Regions from separate parts of the Terrabacter sp. NPDC080008 genome, predicted to be linked through region 1. Evidence: predicted binding sites of a transcription regulator. Region 1 holds the regulator's gene; the other holds the start of a gene.
What was found. The regulator LexA, encoded in region 1, represses DNA repair genes until DNA is damaged. The targets are predictions, from matches to a motif close to TCGAACANNTGTTCGA.
Positions count from the first base shown of each region.

Region 2: AB0316_RS07580 (DUF6504 family protein) is a predicted target of LexA. The motif match lies at 2,947-2,962, and genes of this name have one in related genera.

Region 1 is NZ_JBFBLC010000006.1:252,778-271,300, reverse strand. It holds gene AB0316_RS17460 (GAF domain-containing sensor histidine kinase) at 56-1,390, shown strand; gene AB0316_RS17455 (LysM peptidoglycan-binding domain-containing protein) at 1,520-1,987, opposite strand; gene lexA (transcriptional repressor LexA) at 2,229-2,954, shown strand; gene AB0316_RS17445 (hypothetical protein) at 2,983-3,882, shown strand; gene AB0316_RS17440 (Sir2 family NAD-dependent protein deacetylase) at 3,911-4,864, opposite strand; gene AB0316_RS17435 (LysR family transcriptional regulator) at 4,947-5,894, shown strand; gene AB0316_RS17430 (peroxidase-related enzyme) at 5,984-6,565, shown strand; gene AB0316_RS17425 (gamma-glutamyltransferase) at 6,562-8,085, shown strand; gene AB0316_RS17420 (cyclopropane-fatty-acyl-phospholipid synthase family protein) at 8,168-9,496, shown strand; gene AB0316_RS17415 (DUF1295 domain-containing protein) at 9,501-10,385, shown strand; gene AB0316_RS17410 (cupin domain-containing protein) at 10,419-10,970, shown strand; gene AB0316_RS17405 (ComEC/Rec2 family competence protein) at 11,029-13,356, opposite strand; gene AB0316_RS17400 (ComEA family DNA-binding protein) at 13,497-14,531, opposite strand; gene purU (formyltetrahydrofolate deformylase) at 14,850-15,692, shown strand; gene AB0316_RS17390 (HlyD family efflux transporter periplasmic adaptor subunit) at 15,852-17,198, shown strand; gene AB0316_RS17385 (ABC transporter ATP-binding protein) at 17,202-18,017, shown strand; gene AB0316_RS17380 (ABC transporter permease) at 18,014-18,523, shown strand, end outside.
Region 2 is NZ_JBFBLC010000002.1:346,209-350,225, reverse strand. It holds gene dnaE (DNA polymerase III subunit alpha) at 1-1,807, opposite strand, end outside; gene AB0316_RS07585 (SAV_6107 family HEPN domain-containing protein) at 1,815-2,306, opposite strand; gene AB0316_RS07580 (DUF6504 family protein) at 2,340-2,765, opposite strand; gene AB0316_RS07575 (DUF4126 domain-containing protein) at 3,287-4,017, shown strand, end outside.

The DNA of each region.
Region 1 (18,523 bases):
GCTCGCACCTGCCCGGTGCTTGCCCCTGCAGCGCTGATGTCCGAGGCTTCCTTCCGTGACGACCCGGACAAAGCACCCGCCGGCCGGCTCCTGGCAGCGTCGAGAGGCAGCGCTGCGGGACTACGACGTGCTCGGCAACGCGCCCCAGAAGGAGCTGCAGGCGCTCGTGGAGATCGCCGCACAGGTGTGTCGAGCGCCCCGAGCCGCGATCAACCTCATCAGCGCGACCCACCAGCACCAGGTGGCCACACTGGGGTTCGACGCCTCGATCTGCACCCGTGAGGACTCGATGTGCGCGGCCGTGCTCGAGCACACCGCCCGGGTCGTCGTGCCCGATGCACGACTGGACGAGCGCTTCCGCCACAACCCCTTCGTCACCGGACGGCTCGGGGACGTCCGCTTCTACGCCTCGGCGCCGCTCGTGACCCCGGACGGAGTGGCGATCGGACGCCTCTGCGTCTTCGACTCGCATCCGCGCCAGCTCGATGCAGAGCAGGAGCAGGCGCTGGGCACGGTGGCCGAGCGGGTCGTGGACGTGCTTGAGCTGCGGCTGCGCACCAGGCGCCTGGAGAGCTCGCTCGAGGCGCTGACCCGCACCCAGCAGGAGCTGCACCGGTCGAACGAGGCGCTGTCCGTCTTCACCGGCCAGGTGAGCCACGACCTGCGGACGCCCCTGACCGCCATCATGGCCAGCACCGAGCTGCTCGGGCAGGAGGACTCGGTCAAGGACGACAAGTGGGCCCAGCGCCTGGTGACGACGGCGCACCGTGCCGCCACCCGGATGGCCGGGATGATCGACCAGATGCTCGCGTATGCACTGGTGGGCGCTCAGCTGCAGCGCAGCCCGACGGATCTCGGCGACGTGCTCGCCTCGGTGCTCGAGGACCTCGCGCCGACGCTGGGCAGCGCAGGGGCGACCGTGAGTGCGGGCCGGTTGCCGACCGTGTCCGTGGACCGGCAACAGCTGTACTCGGTCCTGCTCAACCTCGTCTCGAACGCCGTCAAGTACGCCCGCCCGGACGCCGCGCCGGTCGTCGACGTGAGCGCCGAACGCCGGGGCGGGTCCTGGCGCATCCAGGTCCGCGACAACGGCATCGGGATCGCCGAACAGGACCGCGAGACGGTGTTCGGGCTCTTCCACCGGGCACCGGACGCGAAGAGCTCCGTCGAGGGCAGCGGCATCGGGCTCGCAACCGTCAGGCGGATCATCGAGGCCCACGGCGGCCTGATCGGGATCAGCGGCGTCGAGGGGCAGGGCACGAACGTGTGGTTCGAGCTGCCCGGCGAGGACCACGACGGCGACCCCAACAGGTACACCAGCAACGACACCGACCACGACAACCCTCCCAAGAGCAATCACGCCAGCGGTCACGACATCGACGAGGCCTGATCCAGGAACGCCGCACCCCCTGCAGGGGATGCGGCGTCCGGGGGCGGCCACGGCGGGGTCGAAGCGCCGCAGTCGCCAGCCGCAGAGGTGGAGCCAACGCGGCCGATCTGGGGGACGGGCGTGCGCCCGTCAGTGGGCGGGGATGACGAGCTGCTGCCCCGCGTGGATCTGTGACGTGCTCAGGCCGTTGGCGACCTGCAGCTCGACGACGCCGTCGGTGACGGACAGCTCGGGAAGCTCGCGAACTGCGATGCCGGACAGGGTCTGGCCCGCGTGCACGGTGATCGTGCGGGCATCCCCACTGGCCGAGGCGAGCTGGCCCGCGAGACCGACGCCGAGAACGGCGATGACGCCGGCGACGAGCACAGTGCGCACGAGGCGGCCGAAACGCGTCAGCCGCATCGTGGGTGCGGCGCCGCAGACGCGCTCCGCGTCGGCCGCACGGCCACCGGCACGGCGGGCGAGGACTGCATCCCGGCCGGTTGGAACGAGCACGAGGTGCCGCTCGACACCCCGCCCGACACCCTGCTCGACGTGACGCCGGGCCTTCCGCTCGACACCGGCCTGACGAACGTCCTCGACGACGACGGCGCTCATGGTGACCTCCCCTTGCTCGTGATCCGGCGAACATGTGTTCGATAGAACGTCTGTACGATTTCTAGCACGCCTCGGCGACGAAGTCGAGACACGCATCGAACACATGTTTGGCAACTGTGTTCGAAACTCGTAGTCTGTGCTCACATCAGACACCTCAGCAGCCACCACTGACACTGGTCCCGACACAGCGACATCCGGGGAGTCAGCCGCGGTCTGAACGAGAGCCGACGAAGGGAACACCATGGGCGTGACCGAGCTCCCCGACCGCGAGAACGGGGACGGCCTGACCGTCCGCCAGCGGCGCGTGCTCGAGGTCATCCGCAACTCCGTCGACCGGCGTGGCTACCCGCCGAGCATGCGAGAGATCGGCGACGCCGTGGGCCTGGCCAGTCCCTCGAGCGTCTCCCACCAGCTCAACGCCCTCGTGGCCAAGGGCTACCTGCGCCGCGACCCGAACCGTCCGCGCGCCCTCGAGGTCGTCTCCCCCGACGCAAAGGCCGAGGACCTCGGCTACCGCGCGGGGTCCGGCGAGCCGGCCCGCCCAGGCGGCGACCAGTACGACACCGAGACCGACTCGGGCGATGCCCGACCGCAGGCCTCGTACGTGCCGGTGCTCGGGCAGATCGCCGCCGGGGTGCCCATCACCGCGGAGCAGGTCGTCGAGGACGTCTTCCCGCTGCCGCGCCAGCTCGTCGGCGAGGGCGAGCTCTTCCTCCTCAAGGTCACCGGCGACTCCATGGTCGAGGCCGCGATCTGCGACGGTGACTGGGTCGTCGTGCGCCAGCAGCAGCACGCCGACAACGGTGACGTCGTCGCTGCGATGCTCGACAACGAGGCGACCGTCAAGACGTTCAAGCGCAAGGACGGCCACGTGTGGCTCATGCCGCACAACCCCGACTTCTCCCCCATCGACGGCGACCACGCCACGATCCTCGGCAAGGTCACCGCGGTGCTGCGCCGCATCTGAGCGGCTGCGACGCGGACCAGGCCGCCCGATGGCCCACGAGCGCACGCGCGACGTCGTCCTCACCTACCGCTACCTGCGGGGGGCGATGATCGGGCTGCTCCTCATGCTGCTGCTGTCGGTCGGCTACCAGTGGTGGTGGGAGACCGGGCACTCCTGCTGGCTGGGTTCCATCAGCGCGTACTACTACACCCCTGCCCGCGGCATCTTCGTCGGGGCCCTCTGCGCCCTCGGCGCCAACCTCATCGCCTACAAGGGGCACTCGGCGGAGGAGGACGTGCTGCTCAACTTCTCGGGCCTGATGGCCTTCGTCGTGGCCCTGGTCCCGACCGAGCCCGACGGGCGGTGCGGGCCCAACGCATACACCCAGACGGCACCCGAGATCGCCGCCGCCGTGCGCAACAACATCTGGTCGCTGCTCGTCGTCGCCGTCCTCGCGGCTGGTGTCGTCGCCTGGCTCCAGCGTCCCGGCCGGGCGGCCGCGCGCGCCCGACGCACCGTGCGCTCGGTCGTGGTGAGCATCGCCTGCGGTGCGGTCGTGCTCGGTGAGCTGGTCCTCTTCCTCGCCCTGCGCGACCGCTTCATCGCCCTCAGCCACGGGATCGCGGCCGCCACCATGGTCGCCGGCGTGATCGCCGTCATGGTACTCAGTGCCCTGCGCGTCGACGAGCGTCACCAGGGCCGGGCCGACGGTCGCGGCTCCGTCTACAAGCGGATCTACATCACCCTCGCCGTGGCCCTCGCCGTGGCCCTGGGCACCGCCGTGCTCACCGCCGTGAGCGTGGCCGGCCTCGACCACCTCGTCCTCGTCTCGGAGGTGATCATCATCGCCTTGTTCGGCACGTACTGGGGCGTGCAGACCAAGGAGCTGTGGGACCTGCGCGATGCGCACGGGCCCGAGGCGCGCGCCGCGGGCCCGACCGCCGAGTGACCCGGGCGAGGATCGGCCGGCGCACGCCTCAGTGCCCCAGCCCGTTGCGCAGTCGGGTGAGGGTGGGGCCGAGCGGGGCGTGCAGGCGCAGGGTCGCCTCGCCGTCGCCGCGGGTCGCCGAGCGGGTCACGATCGCGACGGGCACGTCCCTCTGGTGCGCCCGGCGCACGAACCGGTAGCCGCTCATCACCGAGAGCGACGATCCCAGCACGAGCACGGCACCGGCGGCCTCGACGAGGCTGAAGCACCGCTCGACGAGCGCCTTGGGCACCGACTCACCGAAGAAGACGACGTCCGGCTTGACGGTGTCGCGGCCGCACACGAGGCAGCGGGGCGCGTGGAAGGACTCCACGAGGGCGTCGGCCAGGACGATGTCACCGTCGGGGCGCACCTGCTCTCCCCACTGCGAGCCCACGGCCGTGGCCGCCTCGGCGAAGCGCTCCATGAACCCGGGGTTCGCCTGTGTCATTCGCTCGTGCAGCCCGATGCGCGAGGTGTACTCCCCGCAGGTGAGGCACACGGCGCGATCGAGCGAGCCGTGCAGCTCGACGACGTCGGTGGCACCGGCCGCCTGGTGCAGGCCGTCGACGTTCTGCGTGATGACCGGTCCCACGTAGCCGCCCTGCTGCAGGTCGGTGACGACGCGGTGGCCCTCGTTGGGTTCGGCCGCATTGAACCGCTGCCAGCCGATGTAGCTGCGCGCCCAGTACCGCCGCCGCGCCTCGCTGGAGCCAGCGAACTCGCCGTACGTCATGGGCTCGACCCGCCGGGTCCCGTCCGGGCCGCGATAGTCGGGGATGCCCGACTCCGTCGAGAGACCGGCCCCCGACAGCACGACGACCCCGCCGCCACTGACGAGGTCGACGAGGTCCTCGAAGGTGCCGAGGTCGTGGGTCTCGAGCGGGAGGGTCCGGGTCGTGGACAGCCGGGTCGTGCCCGTCGCGGCGGTCGACTGCGGGGGTATGCCGTTCGGCTGCTGCACGTCGTCAGCCTACGTCTGCCCCCGGCCGGGTCGAAAAGCGCGGCACCGCCCTACTTCCATAATCGTCCGTTATGCTTTGTGCATGATCGATGCTGCCGGCCTGCGGGTCATGAAGGCCATTGCCGACGAGGGAAGCTTCACCAGCGCCGCCAACGCCCTGGGCTTCACCCAGCCGGCCATCTCGCAGATGGTCCGCCGCCTCGAGCAGCGCACCGGCACCGTCCTCGTCGAGCGCTACGGGCGCCAGGTCCGCCTCACCGAGGCCGGCCAGGTGCTGGCCCGGCACGCCGTGGGCGTGCTCGCGGCCCTCGACGCCGCCGAGGAGGAGATCACCGCTATCGCCGGGCTGCGTGCCGGACGGGTCCGACTTCAGGCCTTCCCGAGCTCGTCGGCGACGCTCGTGCCGCGCACCTTGGCAATCCTCAAGGCACGCCACCCCGACATCACCGTCACCTTCACCGAGGCCGAGCCGCCCGAGTCGCTGGCCGCGCTGCGCAACGGCGACTGCGACGTGGCCGTCGCCTTCGCCTACGAGGGCGCCGAGCTCGGCGAGCTCGAGGAGGACCTGTCGCTCCTGGTCACGCGGCGCCTCATGGACGACGAGGTGCGCCTCGTCGTCCCCGGCGGCCACCCGCACGCCCACGACGAGGCCGCGACCCTCGGTGACTTCGCGAGCGAGGAGTGGATCGCCGGCTGTCCCCGCTGTCGCGGCCACCTGCTGTCCCTCGCCGACACGGCGGGCTTCCGCCCCAACGTCGCCTTCGAGACGGAGGACTACGTCGCGCAGCTCGGCCTCGTCACCGCCGGGCTGGGGGTGGCCCTCGTCCCCGACCTGATCCTCAACGCCGCCAAGCACGACCAGGTGGCGATGCTGCCGCTCTCGCCCGCCTCGCGCCGCCAGATCCTCGCGGTGACCACTCCCGACCTCCAGCGCGTGCCCGCTGTGGCGGCAGCGCTCGACGCCCTCTGCGAGGCGGCTGGCGCCGACCCCACGGTTTCCCCCGCCGAGCTCGCCGGCGCCACGGCCTGACACCGGGCCGGACGGCTCGACCACGTCGCGGGGTCGACCCGCCGCGTCACGCGCGAGCGCGCCGGCACCACCCGGCATACGGTGGGCCCATGGGTGACCGCGACCGCATCTCCTACCTGCCCGTGCCCGGGCGCGACGACGTCCCCGAGGGCGTGAGCCGCCTGTGGGACAAGGCGCAGGAGGCCTTCGGCTTCGTGCCCAACGTCTTCCGGGCACAGGCCCTCAACGGCGAGCAGTTCCTCGCCTGGTGGGGCTACTTCAACCTCCTCGTCAACAAGGAGGGACACCTGAGCAACGCCGATCGCGAACTGCTCGCCGTCGTGGTCAGCAGCGTCAACCGCTGCACGTACTGCGAGGTCAGCCACGGCGCCGCGCTCCGTGAGTACACCGGCGAGGCTGTCACGGCAGACCTCGTCGCCTCCAACTGGCGCCAGGCGGGACTGCCCGAGCGGGAGTATGCGATGGCCTCCTACGCCGAGAAGCTCACGCTGCACCCGGCCGAGGTCACCGAGGCCGACCTTCAACCGCTGCGCGCCGTCGGGCTCGACGACCACCAGGTGCTCGAGCTCGTCCAGGTGGTCGGCATGTTCAACCTCACCAACCGGGTCTCGACGGCCCTCGGCTTCGTGCCCAACGCCGAGTACCACGCGAGCGGCAGAGCCGACTCGTGACTCGCGTCGCCGTCGCTGCCCCCGGGCCCAGCGCCCTGGCCGCCGGGCTCGAAGCCGCTGCCGAGGGCGGCAACGCCGTGGACGCCGCGGTGGCCGCCGCGGTCACCGCGATGAGCACCGAGCCGGGGATCGTCAGCCTCATGGGCGGCGCCTTCGTCAGCATCTGGCCCGCCGGTGGCGACCCGGTCGTCGTCGACGGCAACGTCGAGATGCCCGGACGCGGTCTCGACCCGGCCGCGTTCGGCCGGGGCGTGCGCCAGGTCAGCACCGACTACGGCGGCGGCATCACCATCGGCGCCGGCCACGGCTCCGTCGCCAACTCCGGTGCGGTGCAGGCACTCTCGCTCGCCAGGGACCGCTTCGGCAGCCTTCCCTGGGGCCGGCTCGTGGAGCCCGCCGCCCGTGCCTGCAGAGAGGGCTACCGCACGGGCGCCTCCGCCGCCCTCTACCTCGGGCTCGTGCGCGACTCCCTCTTCGGCGAGGATCCCGAGGCCCACGCGCTCGTCACCGGCGCCGACGGCGGCCCGCTCGAACCCGGCGAGACGGCCCTCAACCCGGACCTCGCCGACATCCTCGATCTGCTTGCCGCACAAGGCGCCTCACTGTTCACCACCGGGGCGGTGGGCCGGGTCCTCGCGGAGTGCATGGCCGCGCACGGCGGCCTCGTCACCCAAGCCGACCTCACGGCATACGAAGCGGTGGTGCGCACGCCAGTCCTGCGGACGCTGGGCTCCTTCCAGGTGGCCCTCAACCCGCCTCCGTCGGTCGGCGGCCCCATGCTCGCGGCGATGCTCGGGCAGCTGGCCCGCCACGAGCACTGGACCTGGGCCGAGGTCATCGACATCCAGCGGACGGTGCTCGCCTACCGCCTCTCGGTCCACGACCGCTCCACGGACCTCGACGCCGACGGCCACGCCCTGCTCGAGGCGGTCGAGCGCCACGGCCTGGCGGGGCTTCCCACCTCGGCTTCGACCGCGCACGTGTCGGCCGTCGACGAGCACGGGAACGCCTGTGCCATCACGATGTCCGCCGGCTACGGCGCCGGCATGGTGATCCCCGGGACGGGCATCCTGCTCAACAATGCCCTCGGCGAGCCGGAGCTCAACCGGCTCGGGCTGCACGCGGTGCCACCCGGCACCCGGCTGGCCTCCAACATGGCGCCGACGACCGGCCGCAGCGCGACCGGCGGGGCTCTCGCGGTCGGGTCTCCCGGGGCCGACCGGATCACGACGGCGCTGATGCAGGTGCTCGGCAGGGGCCTGCTGCGCGGCGAGGACCTGCAGCACTCCATCGACGCACCCCGCCTGCACGTGCACTTCCTCGACGACGGCACCCCGCGGATCGAGCACGAGCCGTCGGAGGAGATCGCCGCGGCCGTCGAGGCGAGCGGCCTTGCCTCCCATGCCTATCCGGGTCCGCACATGTACTTCGGCGGCGTGGGGGCGGCCGTGCTGGGACACGACGGGCTGGTCGCGGCCGGCGACCGACGGAGGGAGGCAGCTGTCGGGGTATCTCCCTGAAGGGCACTCTCGCGGTGCACCCATCCGAAACGAGTCGGGCACCGAACCATCCCGAGTCGACCCCGAACGAGAGGCCACCGAGATGACCCTGACCGACGAGCGCCCCGAGGCACCCGCCGCCGCCCCCACCATCACGTCCTCACCCTCCGGCATCGCCCCCCGGCTCGCGGCGGTTGTGGAGCCCCTGTTCGGTGGCCGGCTGCCGGTGCGGCTCAAGGCCTGGGACGGGTCCGTCGCCGGGCCGGCGGAGGCGCCGACCGTGGTGCTGCGGGACCCGGACGCCCTGCGCCGTCTCGTTCGGCACCCCGGCGAGCTCGGCCTGGCCCAGGCCTACGTCACCAGCGAGCTCGACGTCGAGGGCGACCTGCTCGACGGGTTCCGCCGCGTGTGGGCCAGCGCCCGTGGCCTGAGCGGAGGACGCCCCTCGGCGCGAACGCTCGCAGGGGCTGCTGCGGACGGCATACGGACGGCCCTCGACCTCGGGGTCGTCGGGCTCCCGCCCGAGCCGCCGGCCTCCCAGGCGCGGCTGCGCGGGCGGCTGCACTCCAAGCGCCGCGACCGCAGCGCCATCGAGCACCACTACAACCTCTCCAACGACTTCTACTCGCTGATCCTCGACCCGCACATGGCCTACTCCTGCGGCTACTGGACGAGCCGCGAGGCCGGTTACACCGTCGAGGACGCGCAGCGCGACAAGCTCGACCTCGTCTGCCGCAAGCTCGGCATCGAGCCCGGCGGCCGGCACCTCGACATCGGCTGCGGCTGGGGGTCGCTGTCGCTGCACGCGGCCGAGCACTACGGTGCCCAGGTCGTCGGCGTCACGATCTCCAGCGAGCAGAAGGCGTTCATCGACGAGCGGATCCGCGAACGCGGCCTCGAGGGGCGGGTCGAGATCCGCCTGCAGGACTACCGCGAGGTGCCGGACGGGCCCTTCGACACCATCTCCTCGATCGAGATGGGCGAGCACGTCGGCAAGCGGAACTACCCGACGTTCACCGGCCAGATCCACCGCCTCCTGCGGCCCGGCGGCCGGGCTCTGATCCAGCAGATGTCGCGCACGACCCGGCCGGGCGGCGGCCCGTTCATCGAGGCGTTCATCGCGCCCGACATGCATATGCGCCCCGTCGGCGAGACCGTGGACCTCATCGAGCAGGCAGGCCTCGAGGTGCGCGACGTCCACGCGATGCGCGAGCACTACGTGTGGACGGTCGGCGCCTGGTACGACACCTTCGAGGCCAACTGGGACAAGGTCGTCGCCATGGTCGGCGAGGAGGTGGGCCGGGTCTGGCGGCTCTACCTCGTCGGGGGCGCCCTCGCGTTCGAGGAGGGCCGTATGGGCGTCGACCAGATCCTCGCCGTCAAGCCGACGGCCGACGGCCGCAGCGGTATGCCGGCCTTACGGGCCTGGTGACTGCGTGACCTCCGTGTCCCTTCCCGCGCACCTCGCCGCGGCTGCCGCGGTCGAGACCGCGCAGACCGGAGCGGGGTTCGACGGTGGCGGCTTCGGCCGCACGCTGGGGCTGACCGCCGTCACCGTGGTGGTCGTCCTCGCCGTTACCTTCGTCGTGGCGCTCCGCGCCGGTCGGCATGCCGTCATCGACGTGACGTGGGGACTGGGCTTCGTCGCGATTGCCGTCGTCGCGGTCGTCACGAGCGCGGGACACGGCGACGGGCTGCGCCGGTGGCTCGCGCTCGTGCTGACGGCGCTGTGGGGGCTGCGGCTGGCCACGCACATCTGGAGCCGGTCCCGCGGCAAGGGCGAGGATCCGCGATACGAGGCGATGCTCGCCCGCGCCGACGGCGGCCCGGACCGGTACGCGCTGCTGCACATCTACCTGCCGCAGGGTCTGATCATGTGGTTCGTGTCGCTGCCTGTGCAGGTCGCGATGTTCGTCGACGGCGGCCTGGCGTGGGTGCTGTGGGTCGGTGTCGCGGTATGGGCCGTCGGGCTCTTCTTCGAGGCGGTCGGCGACCTGCAGCTCGCGCGATTTCGGAGTGACGAATCCAACCGGGGCCAAGTGCTCGACACCGGGCTGTGGAGGTACACGCGGCACCCGAACTACTTCGGCGACGCGTGCGTCTGGACCGGTCTCTTCCTCGTCGCCGCCAGCGCCTGGCCGGGTGTGCTGACGGTGCTCTCCCCCGCGGCCATGGTGTGGAACCTCTATGCGGGCACCGGCAAGAAGCTGCTCGAGAAGGACATCGGCGACCGCCGCCCCGCCTACGCCGACTACGTGCGGCGCACGAGCGGGTTCTTCCCGTGGCCGCCGAAGCCGGCCGACCGCCACGTGCGCGGCTGAAAAGGCTTCGAGCACGTCGGCGATGATGGGCGCATGCGCCCCGCTCTCGCCGACCTGCTGGACCTGCAGCCCCATCCCGAGGGCGGGTGGTATCGCCAGACGTGGGTGGCACCCGAGACGGTCACGCTCCCGGACGGGCGGCAGCGTGCGACGGCCACCCTCGTCCTCTTCCTCCTGCCGGCCGGTGAGTCGTCCGCGTGGCACCGGGTGTCCTCCGACGAGGTGTGGCTCGCCCACCACGGCTCCGTCACGCTCGAGCTCGGCGGCGACGGTCCGGCCCCCGGCGAGACGACACAGGTGAGGCTCGGGCCCGACCTGTCGGGCGGCGAGGTGGCCCAGGCCGTCGTGCCGGCGCGCGTGTGGCAGCGGACCGTGCCCGTCGCCACCGACGCCCTGGTCAGCTGTCTCGTCTCGCCCGGCTTCGACTTCTCCGACTTCCAGCTCGCCGCTGACGGCAGCGGCCACGAGGACGAGGTGCCTGATGGCGACGGCCCACAGGGCGGGGACGACGACGTGGTACGGCGCGCGCCGGCCGGGCCCGAGGACGCTCCGGTGGACCCGTCCGAACCGGCCAACCCCGCCTGACGGCAGGGCCATCTCCCAAGGCGCGAGCCGGGCAACCGTCCAGCGACACGCTCGCCGCTCACCTGGAGACCGCCCGGACGTCGCCATTGTCGGCCACGACGGCGACGTCGCCCTCGAGGTCGGTCCGGTGCACCTCGAATCCCCTGTCGTGCAAGGCCTTCATCGTCGCCGGCGCGGGGTGCCCGTAGTCGTTGTCCTGACCGACGCTGATGAGGGCAAGGCGCCCGTCGACGCGGTCGAGCAGGCGGTCGTCGCGGTTGCTCGACCCGTGGTGGGCAACCTTGAGCACGTCGACGCTCCCCCAGCGTCCCGGGTCCAGCTGCGTCTCGTGGAGCACCTGTCCGGCGGCCTCCCGCTCGATGTCTCCGGCGAGCAGCACGGTCAGGCCCCGGATGTGCATGGTCATGACGACAGACCCGTTGTTGGGCACCGAGCCGGCCTCGATGCGGCGAGCCGGCCACCACACGTCCGCGCTGATGCCGCCTACGGTGAGCCCTTCGCCGGCCCTCAGCTCGCCGAGGGGGACGTGTGCAGCCGCCGCGAGCTTCGACACGTGAGCGGCCTCGGCCGGCGGCTCGAGCACCGGGGAGGCGCGGATCTCGGCGACCGGGCGCTCAAGGACCGCGGATAGCCCTCCGACGTGGTCTGCGTGGTAGTGCGTGAGCACGAGGAGGTCCACGGCCGTGACCCCGATCCGGTCGAGGCAGGCCCGCATCGGCTCCGGGTCCGGCCCGGTGTCGACCACGACGACGTGCCCGGCGCCGTTGTCGGCGACCAGTCCGTCGCCCTGCCCGACGTCACAGGCGATGAGCGCCCAGCCGGGCGGGGGCCAAGCGACCACCGCCGTCGGGGCGCCCAGACCCGAGGCGAGCACGACGACCGCGACAGCCACTGTGGGCCGTTGCCGGGTCCGGTGCCAGACCCACGGGGCGGTGAGGACAGCTGCGGCCGTCAGCACGGCGAGGAGGACTGCGGCTGCCGCCGAGTCACCCCAGTCGATGCTCCCCAGCGGGAGCGCGGCGCACCACCGCGCCACGACCGCGATGGCCTGGGCCGGGAGCGCCGCACCCCAGGCGAGCCAGCTGGCCCCGGTGACCCAGACCACCGACACGAGCCCGACGGCGACGCCCACGATGGTCGTGGGCGCCACGAACGGGGCGGCGAGGAGGTTGGCGAGCACCGCCACGATCGAGACGCTGCCCTGGAGGGGGACGACGACCGGGGCACACACCACCTGCGCCGCGATCGGGATGGCCAGCACCGGCCCGAAGGGCTTGAGCGGTCGGGGAAGCCGGCGGGCGATGGCCCTCCCCCAGGGAGCCGCGAGGACGAGCAGGCCCAGGGTCGCGACGCTCGAGAGCGCGAAGCCGTAGGACCTGGAGAGCCAGGGATCCCACACGAGCAGCACCACGATGGCGGCGGCGAGCGCCGGGACGCCGGCTCGCCGTCGCGAGGTGGACAGCGCGAGCAGGCCCACGAGGCCCATCACGGCAGCCCGGACGACGCTCGGCTCCGGGCGGGCCAGCACCACGAAGGCGAGCAGGGCCACGGCCGCCACGGCCGGTCTCCACCGTCGGGAGAGCCCCAGGAGGCTGCACAACCACATCACGGCAGCGAGGACGAAGGTCACGTTGCTGCCCGAGACGGCGCTCAGGTGGCTCAGTCCCGTCTGGAGCATCGCCGCCGTGAGATCAGCAGGGGTGCTCGACGTGTCGCCGACGACCAGCGCCGGCACCAGCCCGCTCGCGTCGGGCCACAGGCCGGCAGTGGCGGCGCGGAGCCGGGAGCGGACGGCATCGGCCGCTTCGAACACCGCACCGGGTGCAGCGACGATGCGCACATCCCCTTTGGGCGTTGCGGTGGCGACGACGTCGTCGCCCGGTTCTGCAGGCGCCAGACGCACCACCGCCTCGATCTCGTCGCGCCAGTGCAGGCCCGCCCACTGCGGGCCCTGTCCGATGACCAGCACGGGGCTCGTCACCGCGGTGGTGCGGCCACGAGCGACCACCTGGGACACGTCGAGCCGCACGACCGACACCCGTCGCCCTGGGCTCGGGTCGTCCTCGCTGCCATGACCACCGCCTTGCACCAGTCGCGGCTCGGCGGCGACGACAGCCTGCACCGTGACCACGGCCCGCTGCGTTCCCAGGTCGGCCACCGGCCCGGCTCCACGGACGGCGCGGTGCCCCGCGGCAGCCCCGAGCAACAGGGCCAGCACGGCGCACGCCGTCGCGACCGCGCGCAGACGGTCCGCACCGGCGAGCCCGGCGCGGCGGTCAGGGCGCGCGGCGAGCACTGCGGCCGCGAGCGCCACGGAGGCGCCACCCGCCACCATGCCGATGGGAGCCACCAGCCCGACGAAGGCCAGGACGGGCCAGGCGAGCACGACCGGAATCAGCAGCCGCAGGTCCAGCCGCCGCGGCGTCCGCGGCCGGACCCTCCGGAGAGTCTCCCGACCGGTCAGGACGATGAGAGAGGGACCTCGCGGTGCCTGCTCTCGTTCCGGCGCCTCGCCCGACCGATGGGTCACAGCGTCACCTTCGGCCTGAGCTGCGCCAGCATCTTGTCGCCGATCCCGCTCACCTCACCGAGCTCGTCGATCGAGGTGAACCGGCCGTGCTCGGTGCGCCAGTCGACGATCCGCTGCGCCAGGACAGGGCCGACCCCCGGGAGCGTGTCGAGGGCTGCGACATCGGCAGAGTTGAGGCTGACCAGGGCGGATGACCCCGGGGCTCCTGCGGTTCCGCCGGGTCCTGATGCACCGCCCGACCCGGTGCCGCCGCCGGCGGGCACGCCGGCGGCCGCCACGGGCGCTTCTCCGGGTCTCGGCACCCGGATCTGCTCGCCGTCCTGGACCAGCCGGGCGAGATTGAGAGCTGAGAGGTCCGCTCCGCGCAGGGTGCCACCAGCCGCCGTGATGGCATCGGCCACACGCGCACCCTGCCGCAGCTGGACCACGCCCGGTCGGTTCACCTGCCCCACGACATGGACCACGACAGGACCCTCCCCACCCCCGACGACCGTGGCACCCGATCCGACAGGGGCGCCCGGTGCGCCGGCCACACCCCGCGGATCGCCGGCAGAGGCCGCGGACTGGGACGCGGTCGCCCCCGCCGCGCCCGCCGCAGCAGTTGGCACTCTCGCCGCAGCCGCCGTGCCGCCGACGACCTGGACGGTTGGTGCAGCGCCCGTCGCGGTCTGCGCCGCGGCGGCCGACCGTTCGGCCCACAGCACGCGCACCAGGAAGGCGCACCCCACGGCGACCACGAGGGCGAGCAGCGACACCAGGGCGGCACTGCTGACCCCACGTCGACCGGAACGGATCTCGTCGGGCACCGTGAGCAGTGCAGGCCGGCGGGCCCGTCGCAGGTCCGCGTCGAGCAGGGAGACCTCGTCGTCGGGCGCGGACTGCGCCACTCGGCGCACGACCGACCGAAGCTGCCCGACACCCTGCTGCACGCGGCTCTCGCCTGCAGACTCGTCGGACCAGTCGTCAGGGTCGGAGGGCTCGAGCGAATCGGACGGGTCGGAGCCGTCGAGGACCTCCAGCACGTCGGCCACGCCGGACGACGCTCCGGGTGGGGACGGCACCCAGCCTCCCGACCGCTTCGAGCGCTCACGCGCGGCCGGCGAGGCGCCCGTCGACGCAGACACGTTCCCGCCCCCGAGAACCCGTGCCGCACGCTCGAGGTCGGGTGGTCGCGGGGAGCGTCGAAACGGCATACGGCGACGTTAGGAAGGGAGTGGCACCCACGGAGCGGCCGCACCCCCGGGCTGGGGACAAGCGTGGCGGCCGTCCAGGGGATGTGGACGGCCAGAGTGCGAGACGTCCCGCGCGTCGATTCAGCCCCGCGCCCACCCCTGGGCCAGACTGCCCCAATGGCCCGGCACATCATGACCCTCACCTGCGACGACCGACCCGGCATCGTCGCCGCGGTGTCCGCAGCGCTGCTGGCCGTGTCGGCCAACATCGTCGAGAACCAGCAGTTCTCCGACGAGGACACCGACCTGTTCTTCATGCGCACCGTGTTCGATGCGGAGCCGCACGAGGTCGAGCAGGTGCTGGACGCGGTCCGGCGCAGCCCGGCGATCGCGCACCACCACCTGGCGGCCCGTCCCGAGGACGAGCACTGCCGCACCATCATCCTCGTCAGCAAGTTCGACCACTGCCTGCTCGACCTGCTCCACCGGTGGAAGTCCGGCGACCTGCCGATCGACATCGTGGGCGTCGTCAGCAACCACGAGGACTGCCGCGGGCTCGTCGAGTACTTCGGGCTGCCGTTCACCGTCATCCCGGTCACCGCCGAGACCAAGGCCGACGCTGAGGCCGAGCTGCTGCGGATGGTCGAGGCCGACCAGGTCGGCCTCGTCGTGCTGGCCCGCTACATGCAGATCCTCAGCGACCACCTGTGCACGGCGCTCGAGGGCCGGGCCATCAACATCCACCACTCGTTCCTGCCGGGCTTCAAGGGCGCCAAGCCCTACCACCAGGCCCACGACCGGGGCGTCAAGCTCATCGGGGCCTCCGCGCACTACGTCACCGCCGACCTCGACGAGGGGCCCATCATCGAGCAGGACGTCGTGCGGGTCACCCACGCCGAGTCGCCGGAGCGGCTCGTGGCCATCGGCCGTGACGTCGAACGTCGCGTGCTCTCCCGCGCCGTACGCGACCACGCCGAGTCCCGCGTCTTCCTGTCGGGACGCCGCACCATCGTCTTCTGACACCTTCTGGCACGCGCTCGTATGCCGCGTGGCCCCGTCGGCGGGTCTCGTGGCGAACACATAGCGTCCTGATAGCAACGCCGGGCACTTCTTCCAGCCTCGAGACCTACGTTCGCGCCTGACAGTGAGGCGATGCGCGAGGACGGCGGTACGGGGCAGATGGCCAGAGCACGACAGGGCAGGGGCTGGCGCAGCCGCAGGGTGGTCGCCGTCGTGGTGGCCGCAGTGGTCCTGGCCGGTGGTGGCGTGGCGTACGCCGTGGGTCACCGGAGCCCCAGCGCGCAGGCGCAGCCGCGCACGCTCACGGTCTCGCACGGCACGGTCCAGCAGACTGTGTCGGCGAGTGGCACGATCGAGCCGGCGACCGAGGACGACCTCTCGTTCCAGTCCGCCGGCACCGTCGACAGCGTCGGCGTCGAGGTCGGCCAGCACGTGAGCAAGGGGGAGGTCCTGGCCTCGATCGACACGACCTCGCTCCAGAGCCAGGTGACGCTGGCCCAGGCTGTCGTCACCCAGGCCCAGGCCCAGGTCACGGCCGCCGCCTCCAGCGGCTCAGCGAGCCAGATCGCTGCGGCCAACGCGCAGCTGGCGTCCGCGCAGGCCAAGCTCGTGGCCGCGCAGCAGGCGCTCTCCCAGGCCCGGCTCACCTCGCCGATCGACGGAGTCGTCGCAGCGGTCAGCGTCAAGGTCGGCGCCACCGTGGCGGGGTCCGGCTCCGGCTCCGGTGGATCTGGCGCCTCGGGTAGTTCTGGCGGCTCGGGCTCCTCGGGCGGGGCGGGCCGCGGCTCCTCCGGCGGCACGGGCGGCGGAGCGGGTCCAGGCAGCTCCGGGTCCGGTGGCCAGTCGGCGTCATCCACGGCCTCGAGCGGAGCGGCCGTCTCGGTCATCTCCACCGACGCCTGGGTCGTGCAGACCCAGGTGGCGAGCGCCGACCTGGCGAACCTCAAGAAGGGGCTGCAGGCCCAGATCCTGCCCAACGGCTCCCGGACCACGATCTTCGGGACGGTGGACTCGATCGGCATCGTCGCGTCGTCCAGCTCGAGCGGGACGTCCGAGTTCCCCGTGACGATCGCCGTCACGGGCACGCCGAAGGGGCTGTATGCCGGCACGGCCGCGACCGTCTCCATCATCGTCAAGCAGCTCGACGACGTGCTGACCGTGCCGACGGCTGCCCTGAGCAGCTCCGGTGGGCGCACCACCGTCACCGTGCTGCAGGGCGGCCAGCAAGTGAGCACGCCCGTCACGGTCGGGCGCATCTTCGGTGCGCGCACCGAGGTGACCAGCGGACTGTCGGACGGGGCACAGGTGGTCATGCCCGGGGTGTTCGCCGGAGCGCGCGGCTCCGGGGGCGGCGGCGGAACGGGCTCGGACACAGGCGGTTTCGGTGGCGGTGGTCTGCGTGGTGGAGGCGGCTTCGGCGGTGGAGGCGGCGGCTTCGGTGGCGGGGGCGGCGGCTTCGGTGGCGGGGGCGGCGGTTTCGGCGGCGGCGCCAGGAACGGTGGCTGAGCCGTGGCACAGCTTCCCCTCTACACGGGCTACGAGGCGGACGACAACGACCGCGAGGACGACGCTCGCTCGGGCGCCCGTCCTGCACCGATCCTCGAGCTCGTCGGCGTGGGCAAGACCTACCGCAGCGGATCCCTCGCCGTCGAGGCGCTGCGAGGTGTCGACCTCGTCGTCGAGGAGGGTGAGTACGTCGCGGTGATGGGCCCGTCCGGCTCGGGCAAGTCCACGCTCATGCACATCCTCGGGTGCCTGGACGTCCCGACGACCGGGCGCTACGCCCTCGCCGGTGAGGATGTCAGCGGCATGGAGGAACGCCAGCTCGCCGACGTGCGCAACCGCCGTATCGGGTTCGTCTTCCAGCAGTTCAACCTGCTGCCGGCCATGCCGGCGTGGCGCAACGTGGAGCTCCCGCTCGTGTATGCCGGGGTGCCCCGTGCCGAGCGGCGCGCCCGCGCCATCGAGGCCCTGGGCCGCGTCGGGCTCGCGGAGCGGGTCGACCACCGGCCCGGCGAGCTGAGCGGTGGCCAGCAGCAGCGCGTGTCGGTCGCGCGCGCCCTCGTGACCGACCCCAGCCTGATCCTCGCCGACGAGCCGACGGGCAACCTCGACTCGGTCTCCACCGCGGATGTGCTGGCCCTCTTCCAGGAGCTGCACGAGCAGGGCCGCACGGTCGTGCTCATCACGCACGAGCCCGACGTCGCAGAGCAGGCGGGGCGCACCATCCACATCCTCGACGGGCGCGTGGTCGACGACGGGCGCGTGGTCGACGACGGGCCCGTGCCGACGCGGACGGCGGGGACGGTAGGGACGGCGCCATGACGTGGAGCGAGACGCTGCTGACGGCATACGACGCGATCCGCACGCGACGGATGCGTTCGGCGCTCACGGTGCTCGGCATCCTCATCGGCATAGCGGCCGTGATGCTCACCGTGGGGCTCGGCCAGGGGGCGCAGGCCCAGGTCGCGAGCCAGATCAACGCGCTCGGCTCGAACCTGCTCATCGTCACCCCGGGCAGCTCCACCCAGGTGGGCGGCCTGCGCGGCGGGCGCGGCTCGGCCACGACGCTCACGACCGCCGACGCCGCGGTGCTCTCCGACCGGCAGGTCGTGCCCGACGTGGCCGCGGTGGCCCCGGTCTCGACGTCGTCCCAGAGCGTCGTCGCCAACGGCCAGAACTGGACGACGAGCATCGTCGGGACCACCCCCCAGTGGCCGGTCGTGCGGGCCCGGTCGACGGACTCCGGACGGTTCTTCACCCAGGCGGAGCTGTCCGCGGCGGCCCCGGTTGCCGTCGTGGGCTCGACGACCGCCCAGCAGCTCTTCGGC
Region 2 (4,017 bases), on a different contig from region 1:
GTAGCCCGAGCGCAGCACCGGCGTCGCGGATCGCGTGGCGCACCCGGTAGGTGTCCATCATCGAGACGCAGGTGACCCGCTCGCCGCCGAAGTGGTCGAGGATGCGCTCGTAGATCTCGGTGCGGCGGGCGGACTCGACGTCGATGTCGATGTCGGGCAGCTCAGCCCGCAGCGGCGAGCAGAAGCGCTCCATGAGCAGGCCGTGGCGCATCGGGTCGACGCCGGAGATGCCGAGGAGGTAGTTGACGAGCGACCCGGCGCCGGAGCCGCGCGCCGCGACCCGCACCCCCATCTCGCGGATGAGGTCGCAGACCTGGGCGACGGTGAGGAAGTACGTGGCGTAGCCGAGCGTCTCGATGACGCCGAGCTCGTCCTCGAGGCGGTCGCTGACGGCTCGCAGCTCGGTCTCGGACCGCCCGGGGTAGCGGGTCGGGATCGCCTCACGGCACCGGCGGGCCAGGACGTGGTGGGGATTGGTGCCGGGCCGGATGCCGAGGATCCCCGGCTCGGGCAGGTGCACCGAGCCGATGCCGAGGTCGGCCCGAGGGTCCTGGATGCACTCGGCGGCGAGGGCCGTCGTGCGGGCGAGCAGCTCGCGCGCCTGCTCCCGGGCCAGGGACCCGCCGCCGACGAGGCCCGGCCCGGAGACCTGCACGACATCGAGGGCCAGCGCGTGCATCAGGGGCGTCGGCGACAGGTGCCCGGCGGTGGTGACCCGGTCGAGGTGCCGGGCGTCGAGGGCGACGAGCCGGCGCGCCGCGTCGAGCACGTCGACGATGGCGGCGTCCTGGGGGTCGGTGTGCCGCACCGCGGCCGTGATGACGCTCGGCACCCCGACCTCCCGCGCGAGCGCGAGCATGCGCGCGGCCTGTCCGAGGCTGCCGGGCTGGTGCTCCGGTCCGCCGTGGCACACCACCTCGACGACGACGGCGCCACGCGGCAGCAGCGCGACCCAGCGCTCGAGCGCCGCACGGGCCCGGTCGCGCCGCTTGGCGAGGACGGCGCGGCCCACGTCCGAGTCGGGCCCGAGCAGGACGACGAGGCGAGAGGGTGCCGAGCCCGCGGGCGACCCCGCCGCCGTGCGACGGGCCGAGCCGAGGGCGGACTGAGGTGCGCGCACGGACTCGGGTCCGGATAGGGGGTTGGGCGGCGCAGATCCGGGCGTCGGCTCAGGGCGGGTGCGTGCGTGCTCGGCGACGAGCCCGGCGGTGGTGACCGGGTTGCCGCGCTCACCGCGCAGGTGGGTCGCGGTGACGAGCCGGCAGAGCGCCCCCCAGCCCTCGCCCGGCGCGAGGCCGGTGCCGCTGCCCCGCGCCAGCACGGTGATCCGGGGCAGCCGTGGGTCGACGAGCGCACCACCGCGGACCGGTGTGCGCACGGGGCGGGGACGTTCGGGCCGGTCGGGCCCGAGGGCGAGGTCGACGCCGAGGATCGGGGCGACGTCGTGCTCCATGCACGCGCGCACGAACTTGACTGCGCCGTAGAGCCCGTCGCGGTCGGTCAGGGCGAGGGCCGGCTGCCCGAACGCGGCGGCCCGCTCGACGAGCTCGCGCGGCTTGGCGGTGCCGTAGCGCATCGAGTAGCCCGAGGCGACGTGCAGGTGCACGAAGCTCTCGCCGCCGGCGCCACCCGGGCCCTGGGCGGCGCTCCTTCCCGTGGTCGGGGCCGGGTTCGTCACCGTGTTCGTCACTGTGGTCGGGGCTGCGTTCGGGGTCGTGTCCACGGTCGAGTTCATGGTCGAGTTCATGGTCGAGTTCATGGTCGTGTTCATGGGCGTGGTGCTGACGGGCGGGCTGGTGGTGGGCATGCCGGTCTCACGCCCCGCTCGCCCGGCTCCTCGAGACGGGCGTGATCGACTGCGGCAGGGGGACGGTCAGCGGGATGCCGAGCAGGTCCTGAACGATCTCGAGGAACATCTCGGCCTGGCGCAGCAGGTCGTCGGACTCACGCGCACTGATGAGCTCACCGCGGTCGATGGCCGACCGGTGGGCCGAGCACGCCGCGAAGAAGGCGGCCCACTCCCCCAGCTCGGGCGCGACACCCGGGAGGAGCTGCCAGACGCTGCGCGGACGGGCACGCGGTGTGGGGGCGGTCCGGGCCGCCACCAGGGCTGCAGCCGCGCGGAGCGCCCCGAGATGGGCGCCGCGGTAGCGCTCGGAGGCGTCACTGGTGTGGCAGGCGGACTCGAGCGTCGTGCGAGCTCGCGCGAGCAGGTCGAGCACGGCCACCGAGATGGGCGGCTGCGAGACGGACGGGCGCGAGACGTACGGACCCGAGACGGGGGTGTGCGAGTGGGCGGCGGTCACGGTGGCCTTCTCTCCTCTGGACGGTGCAGCTGGTCAGTCGGCGACGCGCACGAGCGACCACCGGTCGCCCCGCGGGGACTCGTCGTGCGCGAGGTCGTAGACCCCTGGTGCGAACGACCACCCCGGGCTCGCCTCCACGCGCCAGACGTGCTGCTCCCTCGCTGCGGCGACGAGCGTCTCGCCGGGACGCACCTGCTCCTCGTCGGCCTCGAGCGCGTCATGCCACCAGGCGCGACGCTCGCGCCACTGGCCGAGCACCTGGCGCACGACATAGAGCCGGCCACGCCAGATGAACGCCTCCGGTGGCGGGCCGGCGACCCCGCCCTCGAAGGGCTCCGCCCCTCCCGAGGCGGCCGAACCGCCCGGCGCAACCGCACCGGCCGAGCCGGCGGGCTGGGCCACCCTGCACCGCTGACGCTCCTGCAGCCTCACCTGCACGGAGTCACTGAACCTACGCACCACGACACGTCTCCCTCGGACACGTCGAGGCCGGACATCACGACCCAGGCCACCCGCGCCCCACACGGGCGGCCCGACACCAACCGACGACTGAAACTGACAACCTGACTGGACCTGCCCGAGACCTCGGCCTCGGCTCGAACCAGTCCCGACGCCACTCGGCACGGGCCGAGCAAGGCGTTCGAACACTTGTTCGATGTTCAAAGCGTAACCCCTGCCGCCGACAGCCTGTCAAGGCAGTCCCGCCGGGTGCCCCGACCCTTTTGCGCAGCACCTCCCGCCGGCTCGGGCCACCCCACGTGAGTAGTGGTGCTCAGGCCCCCTGTCGGCGCCGACCGGCAGAGTGGGCCTCGCGGGTCCGGTCCGCGAACGGAGGGGTGCAGGGGTCCCGTCCGCCCGCGGACCGGGCCCGTTCTCCGTGCCTGCACGTCCCTCGAGCAGTGCACCGACACGCGGACCTTGGCACACTGGCGACAGCAGCACCGGCGCACCGACGGCGGCGCGCGACCCGAAGGAGTGCCGTGGGCGCCGAGCTCATCCCCCTCGCCTTCACCACCGGGTGGGGCAGCGGCATCAACGCGTATGCCGTCGTGCTCGTCCTCGGGCTCGCCGACCGGGTCTTCGGCATCAGCCAGATCCCGGACGCCCTCGCGCGGACCGACGTGCTCGTCGGCGCCGCGATCCTCTTCCTCGTGGAGATGCTCGCCGACAAGATCCCCTACGTGGACTCCGTCTGGGACTCGGTCCACACCGTCGTCCGACCGGCCGTCGGCGCGACCATCGGCTACCTCATCGGCCACGAGACGGCGAGCCTCGACGCTGCCATCGGCGCTGCCACCGGTGGCGTCACCGCACTCGTCTCGCACACCATCAAGGCCGGGCTCCGCGCTGCCGTGAACACCTCCCCCGAGCCGGCGAGCAACGTCGTCGTCAGCACCGCCGAGGACGTCACCGTCACCGGTGTCACTGCCCTCGCCATCGCCCACCCCTGGTGGGCGGCCTCCATCGCTCTCGTGCTCCTTGCAGCCGGAGCCTTCCTCGTCTACAAGGTGGCCGGCCGCATCCGTCGCTACAAGCGGCGCTACGACGCCTGGGGCGAGCGCGTCGGCATCACGGCCCCGAGCGGTCGGCAAGGACGCGGACCTGCCGGATCTGCTGATCCACGCCGTCCTCCGTCCCGCGGTGGTCCGCCGCGTCGCCGGAGGGCGCGAACCGACGGCGGACCCGAAGCGCCCTTCGACCAGGAGGCATG